Linked DNA regions of Actinospica robiniae DSM 44927. The protein of the gene in region 1 interacts with the protein of each later gene in a pairwise test. Links are inferred from orthologs where the notes say so. Each region holds a gene or a part of one and is shown on either strand. Other genes may lie near its edges. The genes, in order: ACTRO_RS35825 and rsfS.

What was found.
Region 2: the proteins of ACTRO_RS35825 (region 1) and rsfS interact in binary tests that used the Escherichia coli proteins (3 or more experiments, as listed by UniProt). The link is inferred for Actinospica robiniae DSM 44927 from one-to-one orthologs.

What each region holds. Positions count from the first base shown.
Region 1 is NZ_KI632511.1:8,295,916-8,303,394, forward strand. Bases 1,620-4,618 are described here. They hold ACTRO_RS35825 (ATP-binding protein), read left to right. Parts: upstream 1,620-2,544; coding sequence 2,545-3,693; downstream 3,694-4,618. Other genes in these bases: ACTRO_RS35820 (DUF4132 domain-containing protein), read left to right, coding at 1,620-2,545; ACTRO_RS35830 (DUF5682 family protein), read left to right, coding at 3,698-4,618. In the rest of the region: more of ACTRO_RS35820, read left to right, coding at 1-1,619; more of ACTRO_RS35830, read left to right, coding at 4,619-6,094; ACTRO_RS35835 (VWA domain-containing protein), read left to right, coding at 6,091-7,293; ACTRO_RS35840 (hypothetical protein), read left to right, coding at 7,290-7,479.
Region 2 is NZ_KI632511.1:6,662,120-6,669,469, reverse strand. What follows is about bases 2,125-4,994. They hold rsfS (ribosome silencing factor), read right to left. Parts: upstream 3,814-4,994; coding sequence 3,436-3,813; downstream 2,125-3,435. Other genes in these bases: ACTRO_RS28545 (LCP family protein), read right to left, coding at 3,928-4,994; ACTRO_RS28555 (histidine phosphatase family protein), read right to left, coding at 2,672-3,319. Also shown: ACTRO_RS28570 (caspase family protein), read left to right, coding at 1-1,047; ACTRO_RS28565 (hypothetical protein), read right to left, coding at 1,674-1,856; more of ACTRO_RS28545, read right to left, coding at 4,995-5,745; nadD (nicotinate-nucleotide adenylyltransferase), read right to left, coding at 5,742-6,431; ACTRO_RS47555 (hypothetical protein), read right to left, coding at 6,523-6,669; ACTRO_RS48295 (hypothetical protein), read right to left, coding at 6,775-6,927; ACTRO_RS28535 (M48 family metallopeptidase), read left to right, coding at 7,058-7,350. UniProt on the Escherichia coli protein: Functions as a ribosomal silencing factor. Interacts with ribosomal protein uL14 (rplN), blocking formation of intersubunit bridge B8.

The DNA.
Region 1 (7,479 bases):
GGACGCGGCCGTGCGCCGCGCCGCGCTCGACGTGCTGGCCCGGATACCGGGAGACGAAGCCTTCGCCGTCATGACGCAGCGGCTGACCATGAAGCACGTCTCGACCGCGGCCGCGCAGGCGGCCGAGCGCTTTCCGCGTCGCGCAACGCGCCTGCTGGCCGGGGCCGCGTGCGCCGCGGAGGCTGCCGAGAACGCGCTCCTCGCGCGCAACCTCCTCGTCGGCCACCTGGCCCGGCACGCGGACCTCGTCCCGAGTGTCCGGCCCACGCTCACCGAGGCGGAGCGAGCGCTGGTGGACGAGCTGCGCGCGCTGGCCGCCGGCCGGCCCGCCGCACCCGTCGAGACGCTGCCCGAGCTACTCGTGAATCCGCCGTGGACGCGCAAGCGCCCGAGGCCCCGGCCGGCCCGCGGATCGGCGGCCGGGCCGGTCGAACCGGCGCCCGATGCGTTACAGGCCCCTGAGATCTGCCGGATCGACTGGCTGCCGGGCGAGCGCGAGACCTTCGACCACGGCAGGCCGAAGACCTTCGAGTCCGACTGGGAGCCGATCCTCAAAGAGATCGAGGCCCGGGGCTTGACCCGCTGGGACCACGACGCGCGCGGCGCCCTGCTGCATGCACCTGAGGCAGAGGCACGCCGAGCACTGTCCTTCCTGCGCTCCGGTTTCGGACAGTCGGATCAGGTCTACGCGTTCGGCCCGCTGCTCGTGCGCTTCGGCACCGACGCGATCGAGCCGATCCTCTACCAGGGCAGCGATCGAAGCCTGGTTCACCGCGGCGCGGTGCTGCAGCCGATCGTGGAGCTGCGGGTGGCCCGGCTGATGGCGCAGTGGTTGCAGCGGCTCGACGGCGGCCGTCCGCCGGCCCGGGCGTGGCTCGCCCGCCACGGTGCCGATGCCGCGGTCCTGCTCATCCCGGACGCGCTCGGCACCGACAAGCAGTTGCGTCCGCTCGCGGAGGACGCGCTGCGCTACCTCGCCGAGCCCAAGGTCGGCGTCGAGGTCGCGAGCATCGCCGAGCGCGAATACGGCGCGTCGGCGGCGGTAGAGGTCAAGTCCGTCGTCGAGGCGGACCCGCTCGAGCTCATCCCCGCTCGGGCACCGAAGCTCGCCGACTGGCTGAGCGAGGCCCACCTGCCGCAGATCCTGCTGCGCGGCCGGAAGGAGGCTCTGCCGGAGGAGTCCGTGCGGCATGTGCTGACCATGCTCATGCTCTCCAGGCCGGGCGAGCCGTATGCGGGCCTTGAGACGGTCGTCGAGCTGGCCGATCCGGTCTCGCTCTGCGGCTTCGGCCGTGCGCTGTTCGCCGCGTGGCGCGCGCGGGATTACGTGCCCAAAGAGTCCTGGATCCTCTACGCCCAAGGCTTTCTGGGTGACGCGTCGACCGTGCGCCACCTCGTCTCGCTGATCAGCGGCTGGCCGCGTGAGAACGGCAACCACCGTGCGACGCTCGGGCTCGAAGTGCTCGACGACTTCGGCACCGATCAGGCGATGCTGCACCTCTACCGGATATCAAGGACCACGACCGGGCGGTCGCTACGCGAGCGGGCCGGGGAGAAGGTGGGCCACCTCGCGGCGGCCCGCGGCATGACGCCCGCTCAGTTCGTCGACCGCCTGATCCCCGACCTGGGCCTTGATGCGCAGCAGGGCACTTGGCTCGATTACGGCCCGCGCCGGTTCCGGGTGGAGCTCGACGAACTCGGCGGCTACTCGCTCGCCGACGAACAGGGCGCGACGTACGCGACGCTCCCGCAGCCGAAGCCCGGCCAGGACGACCCGGAACTCGCCGAGACCGCCCGAGAACGGCTCAGCAGCCTGATCGACGACGCCAAGCTGGTGCGCACCCACGCGGCCGAGCGGCTGGAGTCGGCGATGTCGATGAGCCGTGCCTTCAGCACGTCGGAGCTCCGTACCCTGCTCACGCACCCGCTGGTCGGAACGATGGCACGCGGCCTGGTCTGGCTGAGCGAGGATTCCGGTCCCGGCACGGCGTTCCGCATAGCGGAGGACGGCGCCTTCGCAGACGTCGAGGACCGCACGTACGAGCTCCCACAGCAGGCCACCGTCCGCATCGCGCACGCGGCCCGGCTTGGCGCGGATCTCGGCGCGTGGGCCGAACTGTTCGCAGACTACGAAATCATCCAACCCTTCCCGCAGCTCGGCCGGCCCGTCTACGGTCTGGTCGGCGCGGAGCGGACCGGAGCGCCGTTCACCCGATACCAGGAGGCGCTGGTCCTCGGTGAGAGGATGCGTGAACTGCTCGAACGCGGCTGGCAGCGAGAAAGGTCGTACGGATACGGTCCGCGGGAGTGCCTCTTGCGCCCCACGCCGGACGGCAGATGGCTCGCGCTCGCACTCAAGCCGGACTTCCAGTACACCGCGGGCCCGGAGGCCCGGTCGCGCGTCGACTCCGTCAGCATCCTGGAAGCCCCGCACGTCGACGGTTCCGGCCGGAGCCTGCCGCCGTCGCCCCTGCACGATCTCGACCCGATCACCGTCTCCGAACTCATCGGCGACCTGAACCGACTCGTCGATGGAGAACCCTGATGCGGAACGAACCCGCCGCGCCCGACGCCGGCGCACCCGACACCACCGCGCCCGCGGTGGCCGGCGCAGTCGGCGAGCTCCAGCGGCCGCCCGCGGAGATCCGCCACGCCGACGAGCTCGCCCGGCTCGCCGACAGCGACGGCGGCCACCGTCCCCCTGGCTGGCGGCTGAGCCTGCAAGCCGTGCGCGCCTTCGTGATCGGTGACGAGAGCCTCGGGATCAGCCGCAAGTTCGTCGGCGATCCGGCGCTGGTGGACCGCGCCCTGGTCAGCCTCGCCACCAGCAGAGGTCTGATGCTCGTCGGTGAGCCGGGCACGGCCAAGTCCCTACTCAGCGAGCTGATCGCGGCGGCGGTCTGCGGCACCTCCACCCTCACCATCCAGGGCGGCGCGGCCACCACCGAGGACCAGATCAAGTACTCCTGGAACTACGCCCTGCTCGTCGCCGAAGGCCCGAGCGAGCGCGCCCTCGTGCCCGCGCCGCTGCTGCGCGGCATGGCCGAGGGGCTGATCGTGCGGTTCGAGGAGATCACCCGCTGCGCGCTCGAGGTGCAGGACACACTGCTCTCCCCGCTGTCCGAGCGCGCCCTGGTCGTGCCCGAGCTCGGTGCCGCCGGGACGGTGTTCGCCCGGGCGGGCTTCAACGTCATCGCCACGGCCAACTCCCGCGACCGCGGCGTCAACGAGATGAGCGCGGCGCTCAAGCGGCGCTTCAACTTCGAGACCGTCTTCCCCATCCCGGACTTCGAGACCGAGCTCGCGCTGGTCGAGCAGGAGGTCGAACGCCTGCTGCAGGCCTCGGGCGTCACCGCGCCGCCGCGCCTGGACGTGCTCGAGGTCCTGGTCGGGGCGTTCCGCGACCTGCGTACGGGCGTGACCGCCGACGGCACCCCGGTAGACCGGCCTTCGGCGATCATGAGCACGGCCGAGGCGGTCTCGGTGGCGCACGCGGTCGGCCTGCGCGGCTGGTTCCTGCGCGGCGAGTCCGGCGGCGTCGCCGACGTGGCCGCGTGCCTCGCCGGCACCGTGGCCAAGGACAGCGCCGACGACCTCAGCAGGCTGCGTCGCTACCTGGAGAAGCAGGCGAAGAGCCGCGGCGACGGCCTGTGGCGCGACCTGCACGAGGCCCGCCACCTGCTGCCGGGCTGAGCCGATGTCGATCACCTACATCGGAGTGCGCCACCACTCGCCCGCCTGCGCACGCCTGGTCGCGCGCACGATCGCGCGGCTGCGTCCGGCGTACGTGCTGGTCGAGGGCCCAGCCGACATGAACGAGCGGATCAGCGAGCTGTATCTGCGCCACCGCCTGCCGATCGCGGTTTTCAGCAGCGGGCCGGGCTTCGCGTCGTACGCCCCGTTCTGCGCGTACTCGCCGGAATGGGCGGCGCTGACGGCGGCCCGCACGGCGAAGTCGGTGCCGCTGTTCATCGACCTGCCTGCCTGGCACCCGGCGTTCCGCGACCGCTCGAACCGCTACGCGGACGCCGAGCTGCATTATGCGGCGGCGATGGAGCGGCTGTGCCGGGAGCTGCGCGCGTCGAGCGTCGACGAGCTCTGGGACCGGATGTTCGAGGTCGAGGACGGCGACGGCCTGGCCGAGCGGCTGACGGCGTACTTCGACCTGCTGCGCGGCGACCTGGACGCGAGCGAGGGCGACGCCGAGCGCGAGCGGTACATGGCGCGCTGGATCCGCGCGGCGGCGGCGCAGGCCGGCGACGCACCGGTGGTCGTCGTGACGGGCGGCTTCCACACCGCCGCGCTGCGGCGCCTCGTGGACCAGGGCGCTGATGTCGAGGGTGCGAGGCGCGAAGATGACAGGCCCGGCGCCCCGCGAGGGGACGGGGCTGGGACGGCAGCCGACAACGCGGCCTGGCCCGACGTGCCTTCGCCGGAGGACGGGGCGCGCGTGTCCAGCTACCTGGTGCCTTATTCCTTCCGGCGGCTAGATGCCTTTACCGGCTACCAGTCCGGCATGCCTTCGCCCGAGTACTACCAGCTGCTCTGGGAGCACGGGGCTCGGCGGGCGGCGGATGAGGTGGTCAAGGCCGTCGCGCAGCGGCTTCGGCAGCGGGGGTTGGCGGCTTCGACCGCGCACCTCATCGCGGCGGGGGCTCAGGCTTCGGGGCTGGCTCGGCTGCGCGGGAGCCGGGTGCCGACGCGGGTCGACCTGCTCGACGGGCTGGTCAGCGCACTGGTCTCGGAGGACCTCGGGCAGCCGGTGCCTTGGGGGCGGGGCGGGGGACTGACGCCGGGGTCGCATCCGGTCGTGGTCGAGATGGTCGCGGCGATCAGCGGGGCGCGGGTGGGGCGCCTGCACGCGAAGACTCCGGCGCCGCCGCTCGTCCACGACGCTCTCGCGCAGCTCGAACGGCTCGGTCTCGACGACTGCTCCGGCGAACTCGAGCTCGACCTCTGCGACGCCACCGGGCTCGCGCGCAGCAGCGTTCTGCATCAGCTGCGGGTGCTCGGCGTGCCGGGGGCCGAGCGGGAGGCGGGGCCGGCGGACGGGCTTGATCCGGCTTCGCGGGAACGGTGGCGGATCGGGTGGGGGGAGCGGCGGCTGGTCGCGCTCATCGAGGCCGGGGCGCACGGGGCGACCTTGGCGCAGGCGGCGGCCTCGGCGCTCAAGGAGCGGGTCTCCGGGGTGGGCGGCGTCGACGTGCTGCCGCTGCTCTCCGGCACGCTCTTCGACACCGTGCTGTGCGGCCTTCCGGCCGATGCCGATCAGATCCTGGCGCTGATCGCCGACGTGCTTGCTGACACCGCTTCAGCGGGCGGTGCTGATCTCGGGCCGCTCGGCTCGGTGCTTTCGGCATCGCTTGGGTTGTGGCGGCATGACCGGGTCTTCCGGATCGCGCGCAGTCCGAGCCTGACGCACGTCATCGCGGCCGCGGCCGAGCGCTTGCTGCGGCTCGCGCATGCGGTCACTGGGCCGGACACAGCGGCGGATCCGCATCGGTCGACGGCGCTAGCGGCGCTGCGCGACGCGGTTCGGCACGCGGAGCCGGTGCTGACGGTGGACCGGGCCGAGGTCACCGCCGCCGCAGCGCGGATCGCGAGTGATCAGCAGGCGCCGCCGGACCTGCGCGGCGCCGCACTGGGCCTCGGCTGGAGCCTCGGCGTCGGAGGTGGCGTCGTCGGCGTCGGCGGCGCAGTGGTGGCCGTGCCGCCGGGGATCGGGGTGCGGCGGATCGGGGACTGGCTGGCCGGGCTGTTCGCGCTCGCGCGCGAGGAGGCATCGAGCGCTGAGATGATCGGTCTGCTCGACGGCGTGGTGGGCGCCATGACCGAGGACGAATTCCTCGGCGCCCTGCCCGCGCTGCGGATGGCCTTCGCCTACTTCCCGCCGCGGGAGAAGGAGGCCGTGGCGCGGAGCCTTCTCGACCGCCGCGGCCTGCGCGGGGACGCGCGCGGGCTGCTTCGGGTCTCCGTCTCGCCCGCGAACGGCATGGAGGCCAGGAGCCGGGAACGGACCGCCCTCGCCGAGCTGGTCGAGCACGGGCTGCTCTCAACGGAAGCGGAGCAGCTGGTGAAGGGCGTGCGGATATGAGTCGTGCGGACGTGCGTGCGGACATGGGCAAGGGCGCGGGCCGGATCGACCCGGATCTGGAGCGGTGGCGGCTGATCCTGGGCGCGGCGGTACAGCAGACGCTGCCTATCGACGATGCCGCGAACGGTGTGGCATGCCGGCAGGACGCCGCACTCGACTGGCTTTACGGCCGAGACGAGGACCTGCGGCGGCGCGGCATCCGCCCTTCGACGCCGGGCGGGGGTAGCGGCGAGGACCGGCGCGGGGGCAGCGAGGCTTCCGCGCTCACGGTGGTGGACTGGCTCGACGAGATCCACCAGCTCTTTCCGCGCGACACCGTCGAACGGCTCGAACGCGACGCGGTCGACCAGTACGGCATCGAGGAGATCCTCACCGATCCGGAGCTGCTGAGCCGGATCGAGCCGAGCGCCACGCTGCTGCGCGCCGTGCTGCGTACCAAGCATCTGATGAACCCGCAGGTGCTCGCCCTCGCCCGGCGGATCGTCGAGCGGGTCGTGCGCGATCTGATGGAGCGGCTGCAGCCGCAGCTGCGTGCGGCCTTCCACGGCAGCCGGGTGGCCCGGCCCAGCCGGGTCAGGCTGGCGCGGGACTTCGACTTCCACGGCACCGTGCGCGCGAACCTGGCGCACTACCAGCCGGAGGAACGCAGGCTCCTGATCGAGCAGCCGCGCTTCCATTCGCGGGCCCGGCGGCATCTCGAGACCTGGCAGCTGATCCTGCTCGTCGACCAGTCCGGGTCGATGGCCGCTTCGGTGATCCACAGCGCCGTCACCGCGGCCTGCCTGTGGAGCCTGCCCGGGCTCAAGACGCACCTGGTCGCGTTCGACACCAGCGTGGTCGATCTGACCGCGGACGTCGCGGACCCGGTCGAGCTGCTGATGAAGGCGCAGCTCGGCGGTGGGACGAACGTGGCCAAGGCGGTGGCTTACGCCGCGCAACTCGTGGAGAACCCTCGCCGCGCGATCGTGGCGGTGATCTCGGACTTCTACGAGGGCGGGGACAGCTCACGACTGGTGGGCGAGGTGCGGTCGCTGGTGCAGCAGGGCTCCGTCGTGCTCGGGCTGGCCGCGCTCGACGAGGAGGCGCTGCCGGCCTACGACCGGGCCATGGCGCAGCGGCTGGCGAACGTGGGAGCGCATGTGGGGGCGATGACGCCGGGGCAGTTGGCGGAGTTCGTGGCGGAGAGGCTGGGGCGATGAGCGGCGAGGCCGGCTCGGCGGCGACGGTCCGCGGCGATCTGCTGGCGCTGAACGAGGACGCGTTGACCGCCCTCGGTAACAGAGGCCTGGTCAAGCGTGCGGTCAAGGAGCTCGCCGGCGGCCTCGGCGCCTCCATCGGCGTCTCGGCTGACGGCGCGGTGGAGGCCTCGTATCCCGACGGGGTCA
Region 2 (7,350 bases), 1.6 Mb from region 1 along the record:
GGCAACAAGGCCAACTACGCGTTCCAGTCCGCCGACATCGCCGAGGTCTACCCGGTCGACGGCCTCTACTACATCGGCGCCAGCGCCCGGGACAAGAAGGCCAAAGCCCCGCTGACCGGAGAACCGACCTACTTCACCCAGGCCCTGCTCGACGTCGTGCACGCCGGTATCCCCCACCTGCCCGCGACCCTACGCCTGGACCAGATCTTCCTGGAGATGCGCGCCCGCCTGCTGCGCGCCAACCTGCCCGAACCCGTCGAAGCCGGCACCCGCGGCGCCCGCCAATATCCCTTCGCACGCAACACGGCCAGTCCGGACGAACAGCCATCCCCCGGGCCGAACCCTAGGGAAACCGCCGGAGGGCTGCTTTCGACCCTCACGCGGGCCAAAATCGCCGTACCGTCGCTGGTCGCGCTCCTCGCCCTCGCCGCCGTGCTCGCGACCCACCCGTGGACCGGCGGCTCGACGCACCTATCCACGCCGCCCACCACTCCCACCACCGCCCGCATCACCTCCGGCGCTCCGTTCTCGGCCACGGCCGCGCCCCCCGAACTCGCCTACGACCAGACCGTGGGCCCCGGCTGCCCCTCTACGAACCACGCCCAGTTCAACCCGCAGCTGGCTAAGACGGCGCACCCGTGGACCACCGTGCCCGCGACCGGGACCGTGCCAACGACCACCTGCCCGAACAGCCTGATGTACACCGAGCCCACCACAAATGCCGCCGCCGACAACTGGATGAACTACGCCCAGTGGATCTTCAACAACGTCCCGACTCACGCCGCGTGCACCTTCCACATCTACGTCGCTCGCTCCAGCTACTCGCAGTACAACGCCCATTACTTCTGGACCACCAAAAAGAACGACTTTACCGACGACCCGCACCCCAACTTCGACCTGTCACAGGTCAGGCTTCAAGGCACCTGGCAGACCCACCCTGCCGGCCCCTTCCCCACCGGTCAGGCGGTACTCGACTTCACCGACTCACGCACCAGCGGCGTCCCGGGACCCATGACCGTCTCCGCCGTCACCCTCACCTGCCCCTGAGCGGCTCCTCGGATACAACAGCAGACATGCTGACCCGGCCGGTTCGACTCCCCGATCGCTAGCCTGGGCGCCGGCGACGACGTGGTAATGCGTCGTTGAACCTGTACCGCTACAAGTTCTACGAGTTCACATCGAAGAGCGGTGACTATCTCTGTACTCGCCGCGCCGCGACACAGCACATGGTTTCAGCCATCAGCGCTGCCGACATGCCCTCTCGATGACACCGGCCCGGCAGCGATCAACGCCAGGGCACCGATGCCCTGTGCTTGCCGAATTCCTCGTCCGCGCAGGTCAGCCTGCGGGCGAGTTGTCGTCTCCACGGTTGCTCCGCGATGATCGTCTGCTATGTGCCTGCGGTTCGTCTTCCTCCTGGCCGTGCGTCTGCCCGTGTGGCTGAGACTGTCACGCCGTTCCACAGCCTGGAAAGACGCGAAAATCTTGCTCCTGCGCCACCAGATCGCGCTCCTTGAACGCCGCAGCACCGCCTGGAGTGGACGCGGTTTCTGCCACCACCTGGGCCCACCAGAGCTTTAACATGCGGCCGGGTGGGTTCTGGCGTTGTGTCCGCTGCGCCACAGAACAGCAACGGGACGACGGTAGCGCGTCTGTTGGTGCCAGCGTCTCGTTCATGTCGCGCTGTGCCAGGTGATCTCGAAGCCGCCCTTGCCGACACCCGCGGACAACCGCGCCGCCGAGAACGCGAGCTGTAGACGCTGCGCGAGGAAGCCGACGTCCTGCGGGACGCGGCCGAAGCGTTGATCCATCACGCGCCGACGAGAGAACGCTTCGCGTTCGTCCACGAACTGCACGACCAGACCCGACAAAGCCGCCACCGCGATCCCGGACCTACCCCAACGGCAGCTCGCAGCCCCATGCCCGGAATGAAACTCACGGGCGACATCTCCTGTTTCCGCACATCCGAAGGCTGGATCCACCCGCTACGGTGCAGTCTCTGGCAAGAAGGTGATCGGCTGGGCGATCGCGCCACACATGCGCACCAGCCTCGTTACCGGCGCGCTCGCGATGGCGTGCGAATGCGGCCTGACCGCCGACAACGCGATCATGCATACCGACAGGGGTCCGACCGGGCCTAGACACCCCGCACCGATCTGAGCGCAACGCCGAACCAAACCCGGGCAGAGCTTCTGGTAACCGGCGAGAACTACGGGAGGGCCTAACGAATACGGGTACGTACAAACCGCCTCAGACCCCGGATCGCGCATCCACTCGTTGTTTGCTCGCAAGACCGGCTTTATGCGGTCCCGTACGGCAAGTGGACTAGACCAGTAAGTCAATGCCGATACAAAAGATCCCCAGCTCAGAGCACTGAACTGGGGATCTTTCCCTGTGGAGCCAAGGGGATTCGAACCCCTGACCTTTTGTCTGCCAGACAAATGCTCTACCAGCTGAGCTATGGCCCCTTGTATGAACTTGTCGTTCACTCGCTTCGGCGTCGATCTTACTACACCGATTCGGGTGGTCCCCCCGGTCACAGTCTTCGGTTCCGCGTGGATCCTTGCTGCTCCCGGGCGGGCTCGCCCATATTAGCCAACGTGAGGGTCGGAAGGGAAATCGGTTATCCGTCGCAGCTCAGAGCGGCGGGCGGGCCGGCGGCGGCGGGGGGTCAGGGCTCGGTGTCGGACTGGTCGAGGTGGTCGTCGCCGATGACGGGCTCGGGGAGGGAGCCGGCGTTGTGCTCGAGCAGGCGCCAGCCGCGGTGGCCTTCGCCGAGGACGGACCAGCAGCAGTTGGAGAGGCCGCCGAGGACGCCGGCGGCTTGCTCGGGGAGGCCGAGGAGGCGGGCGATGGCGACGCGGGCGGTGCCGCCGTGGGTGACCACGACGATGGTGCCGCGGGCGGGGACGCGGGCCAGGGCGCGCTCGATCGCGGCGACGGCGCGCTCGGCGACTTCCGCCTCCAGCTCGCCGCCGCCGCGGCGCTGGTGGTAGTGGTCCTTGCGCCAGGCCGCGTACTCCTCCGGGAACTTGGCCTTGATCTCCTCGTCCGTCAGGCCCTGCCAGGTGCCGACGTACGTCTCCCGCAGGCCCTCGTCCAGCTCCACCTCGAGCTTCACGAGGCGGGCGAGGGCGCTCGCGGTGTCCTCGGCCCGGGAGAGGTCCGAGGAGATGACGACGTCGGGCTCGAGGGCGGCGAGGAGGCGCGCGGCGGCCTGGGCCTGGGCGCGGCCTATCTCGTCCAGGGGGACGTCCGTCTGGCCCTGGAGCCTGCCCTCGAGGTTCCACTCCGTCTGGCCGTGCCGCCACAGCACGATCCTGCGGCCGGTGACGTAGTACGCGTGGCGATCGGTGGGGCGGGGGGCGCCGGCGGCGGCCGGGGGCTGCTCGGGCGCCTCCCCGGGGACGTCGCCGGCGTTGAGGTCGACCGTGTTCACGGCCTGCTCCCGGTCACCGTTTCCGGCAGCTCGATCCGCGGGCAGTCCTTCCACAGCTTCTCGAGCAGGTAGTACTCGCGCTCCTCGCTGTGCTGCACGTGCACCACGATGTCGAGGTAGTCGAGCAGCACCCACCTGCCCTCCTGCTGGCCTTCGCGCCTGGCGGGCTTCGCGCCGAGCTCGATCAGCCGCTCCTCGATCCCGTCCACGATCGCGCGCACCTGGCGGTCCGTGGGGGCCGAGGCCAGCACGAACGCGTCGGTGATCACGAAGACCTCGCTCACGTCGTACGCCACGATGTCGTGCGCGAGCTTGTCGGATGCCGCCTCGGCGGCGGCGATCGCCAGGTCTTTGGCGCGGTCGGTCGCTGTCACTCGGATACCCCTCGTCGGTCGGTCGGTGCTAAGGCCAGGATCTCACGGGGCGTGGCCGGGTAGCCCGTCCGCCTCAGGTCGGCCACGCTGACCTGGCCGTTCCGCGTCGGCAGCCTACGAGCCTGCGGTGGCCACGCTCGCCCAGTCGGCGCCGAGTACGACGGTCACATCGTCTACCTGGGCGAGACCGGGCACGACCTTCACCGTGCTCCCGCTCAGGCCCAGACCGCTCGCGACCTGCTGGGCGAGGCCCTGCTGGGACGAGGAGGCCACTTCCACCACCGTCTTCGCCTGTTCGGGGACGGCGTCGCCGCCGTTGAACGTGTAGCCGCCGTTCTGCAGGTCGGCTTCGGCGGCGGAGATCAGCTGCTGCGCCTTCGGGCCGGTGGCGCCGGTGGCGTCCTCGACCAGCACGCGCGCGGCCTGGCCGGCTGACGCACCGGCCTTCATGGTGCCGCCGAGGAGCTTGGAGACGATCGGGGCTGCGGCCGTGTAGTTGAGCGTGTCGTTGCCGTCCTGGCTCAGCGGCAGCACGACCTCGGTGACCTTGCCGGCGGCCTGCTGCGCGGCGAGCGCCGCGAGAATCGGGCTGAGCTTGGTCAGCGGCATCGACGGCTTGGTGATCAGGCCGAGCTGGTTGAGCTGGGCGCTGACGGCGTTGCCGAAGGACGGCATCTTCGTCATCAGCGCGCTGACGACCTGGCCGAAGCGGACCGACTGGGCGCTGTCGGATTCTCCCTTGGCCTGGTACGTGGCGTAGGCGACGGCTTGGGCGCCGCTGAGGGTGACCGTGCCCTGCTTCACGCCCGACGGGTCGGCGGTGGTGGCGGGGATGTCGGTGTTGGTCGTCACGGTCAGGCCGCCGAGTTCGTCCACGAAGATGCCGAACGTGGTCTCGTTCATGGTCATGTCGCCGTCGGGGGTGACCCCCAGGGTGGCGGCGACCTCGGTGTCGTCGGCGGGCGGCTGGAGCGGGCTGCCGGTCATGTCGCCGCCGAACGGCTGGGTGCCGAAGTCGGACTGGATCTGCATCTTGGCCGGGATGACCACGATGGCGCCGGTGCCGCCCACGGCCGAGCCGTCCTGGGCTCCGCCGCGCTTGGTCACCATGAGCGCGTCGCCGATCGAGTTGCCGTCGGCGTCGTCGAGCTGGAACAGCAGCAGGGACTTGGTGGCGGCCGCGGCTGCGGGAGTGCTGCTCGAGCCGCCGAAGACGCTGTACGCGCCGAAGCCGGCACCGGCCAGCACGAGCACGGCCGCGAGCGCGGTCAGCCGGGTGCGCAGGCGGCGGGTGCGTTCGGCCCTGGAGTCGGCGCGGCTCTCGCTGAACTCCAGCCAGCCCTTGACCTCGGGGTCGTTGCCCTCGTCCACGAACGCGAAGTCGCCGGGACGGTAGCCGTCCTTGTCGGCGGGACGGCCGGCGGCGGGGCGGGGGCCGGTGGCGGACGCGGCGGAGGCGTCGTCCTCGTCGAGGTCGAAGTCGAAATTGAAGGCGTCGCCGGCGGGCTCGGGGCGCGGCTGCGGCCGGGTGCGCGGGGCCGGGGCGGCGGACGCGGCGGGGGCCGGCTCGGGCTGAGCGGCGGGCGGCGGTGCGGGTATCGGGTCCGGCTCGACGTACGCGGCGGGGGCGGGCTGCTCCCAGCGCGGCTGAGGGATCTGGTACTCCTGGTAAGGCTGCTGATACTGCGGCGGCCACTGCTCGGCGGCCGCGGGCGGCGGGGCAGCGGGGGCTGCGGGCGCGGCCGGCGGCTGGGCGGCCGATTCGGCGCCGCGCCAGTCGTAGTCGTACTGCGGCTCGGGCGCGGGGGCGTACGTCTGCCACTGCTGGCCGCCCTGCGGCTCCTGAGCCTCGAAGGCGCCGCGCTCGTACTGCGGCTCGCCTCCGCCTTCGCCTTCGACCGGCGGCTTGCGGCGTCGTCCCGTTCCGCTCATCTCGCCTCCTCGGCCGGCTGGTACAGCGAGCGCTTGTTGATGTACTGGACGATGCCGTCTGGAACCAGATACCACACCGGTTCGCCTCGGCGCACCCGCTCCCGGCACGCGGTCGAGGAGATGGCCAGCGCCGGGATCTCCACCAGCGAGGCCTTGCCGAGGGGCAGCCCGGGGTCGGTGAGCGTGTGGCCCGGCCGCGTACAGCCGACGAAGTGGGCCATCTCCACCAGTTCATCGGCGTCGCGCCAGGAGAAGATCTGGCCTAGCGCGTCGGCGCCGGTGATGAAGAAGAAGTCGACGTCGGGGCCGCGTTCGCTGCGCAGATCGCGCAGGGTGTCCACGGTGTACGTGGGTCCGCCGCGGTCGATGTCCACGCGGCTGACCGAGAAGCGGGGGTTGGAGGCCGTGGCGATGACCGTCATCAGATAGCGGTCCTCGGGCGAGCTGACCGAGCGGTCGGACTTCTGCCAGGGCTCGTTGGTGGGGACGAACACCACCTCGTCGAGCGAGAAGAGCGAGCCGACCTCGCTGGCGGCCACGAGGTGGCCGTGGTGGATCGGGTCGAAGGTGCCGCCCATCACGCCGAGGCGGACGCGGCGCCGATCACCTCGCGGCGTGCCCGCGGGATCGGGGGCGCCGACGGTGTGGCGCCTCTCGGTGCTCGGGGCAACGTTGGGGCCGTCCATGCGTCCCGACCCTACCGTCTCTCACCGGCCGGGCGCCCCACCGTGCGGCGGCGGGCGCCCGATCGGCCGGGACAGGCCGCGATCGTCCGGTCTACTTGTCCCGGTTGAGGCGGGTGACCAGGAAGAGCAGGATGAGGAACCCGGCCATCACGCAGGCAGCGTTGAGAGCAGGGTTGATGCCGGAATACCGGTTGGGGGCGGTCCCCTCGGCTACCACGGACAGCACATGTGCGTTCATCGAACCGCTCGATTCCTTCGTCGCGAGTCTTCGGCGCAGCTCGCGCTGCGCACTCGAATATAGGGCCAGGGCCCCGCGGAGTACGCGAGGGGGTGGCCCGGCGGCCTACTTGTGCTCGTCCTTGTCACCCGACTTGACGTATCCGCGCAGCACGAACCACGCGCACAGGCCGACGAAGGCCAGTCCGCCCAGGATGAACACGCGCAGGAAGATCCCGGGCGGGGCGCTGTCCGATGCGATGTCGGCGAGAATGCTCACGGTCGACCGTCCTTAGAAAAAGCGTTACTCGAAGAAAAAGAGTAGGCCTACCCCGCAGCGCACAACGCGCCGGGTCGGTATGTTCGACGTGGGTTTCCAACCAGCGACTCACCCGAGGGGGCTCGAAGCCATGCCCGTCGATACGCAAGACGCCGCGCCGGCTCGTGTACGCAAGACTTTTCCCGGCATCAGCTCACGTGCCTACGAGCACCCGGCGGACCGTGCGGCGCTGGTGGCGCTGCGCAAGCTGGCAGGCTTCGACGCGCTGCTCAAGCTGTTCAACTCGATCATGAACGAGCGCGAAGTGCGGCTGATGCTGCTGGGCAACGCGGTGCAGGTCTCGCGCCAGCAGTTCCCGCGGCTCGACATCCTGCTCGACGACGCCTGCCGGGTGCTCGACGTGCCGGAGAAGCCTGAGATGTT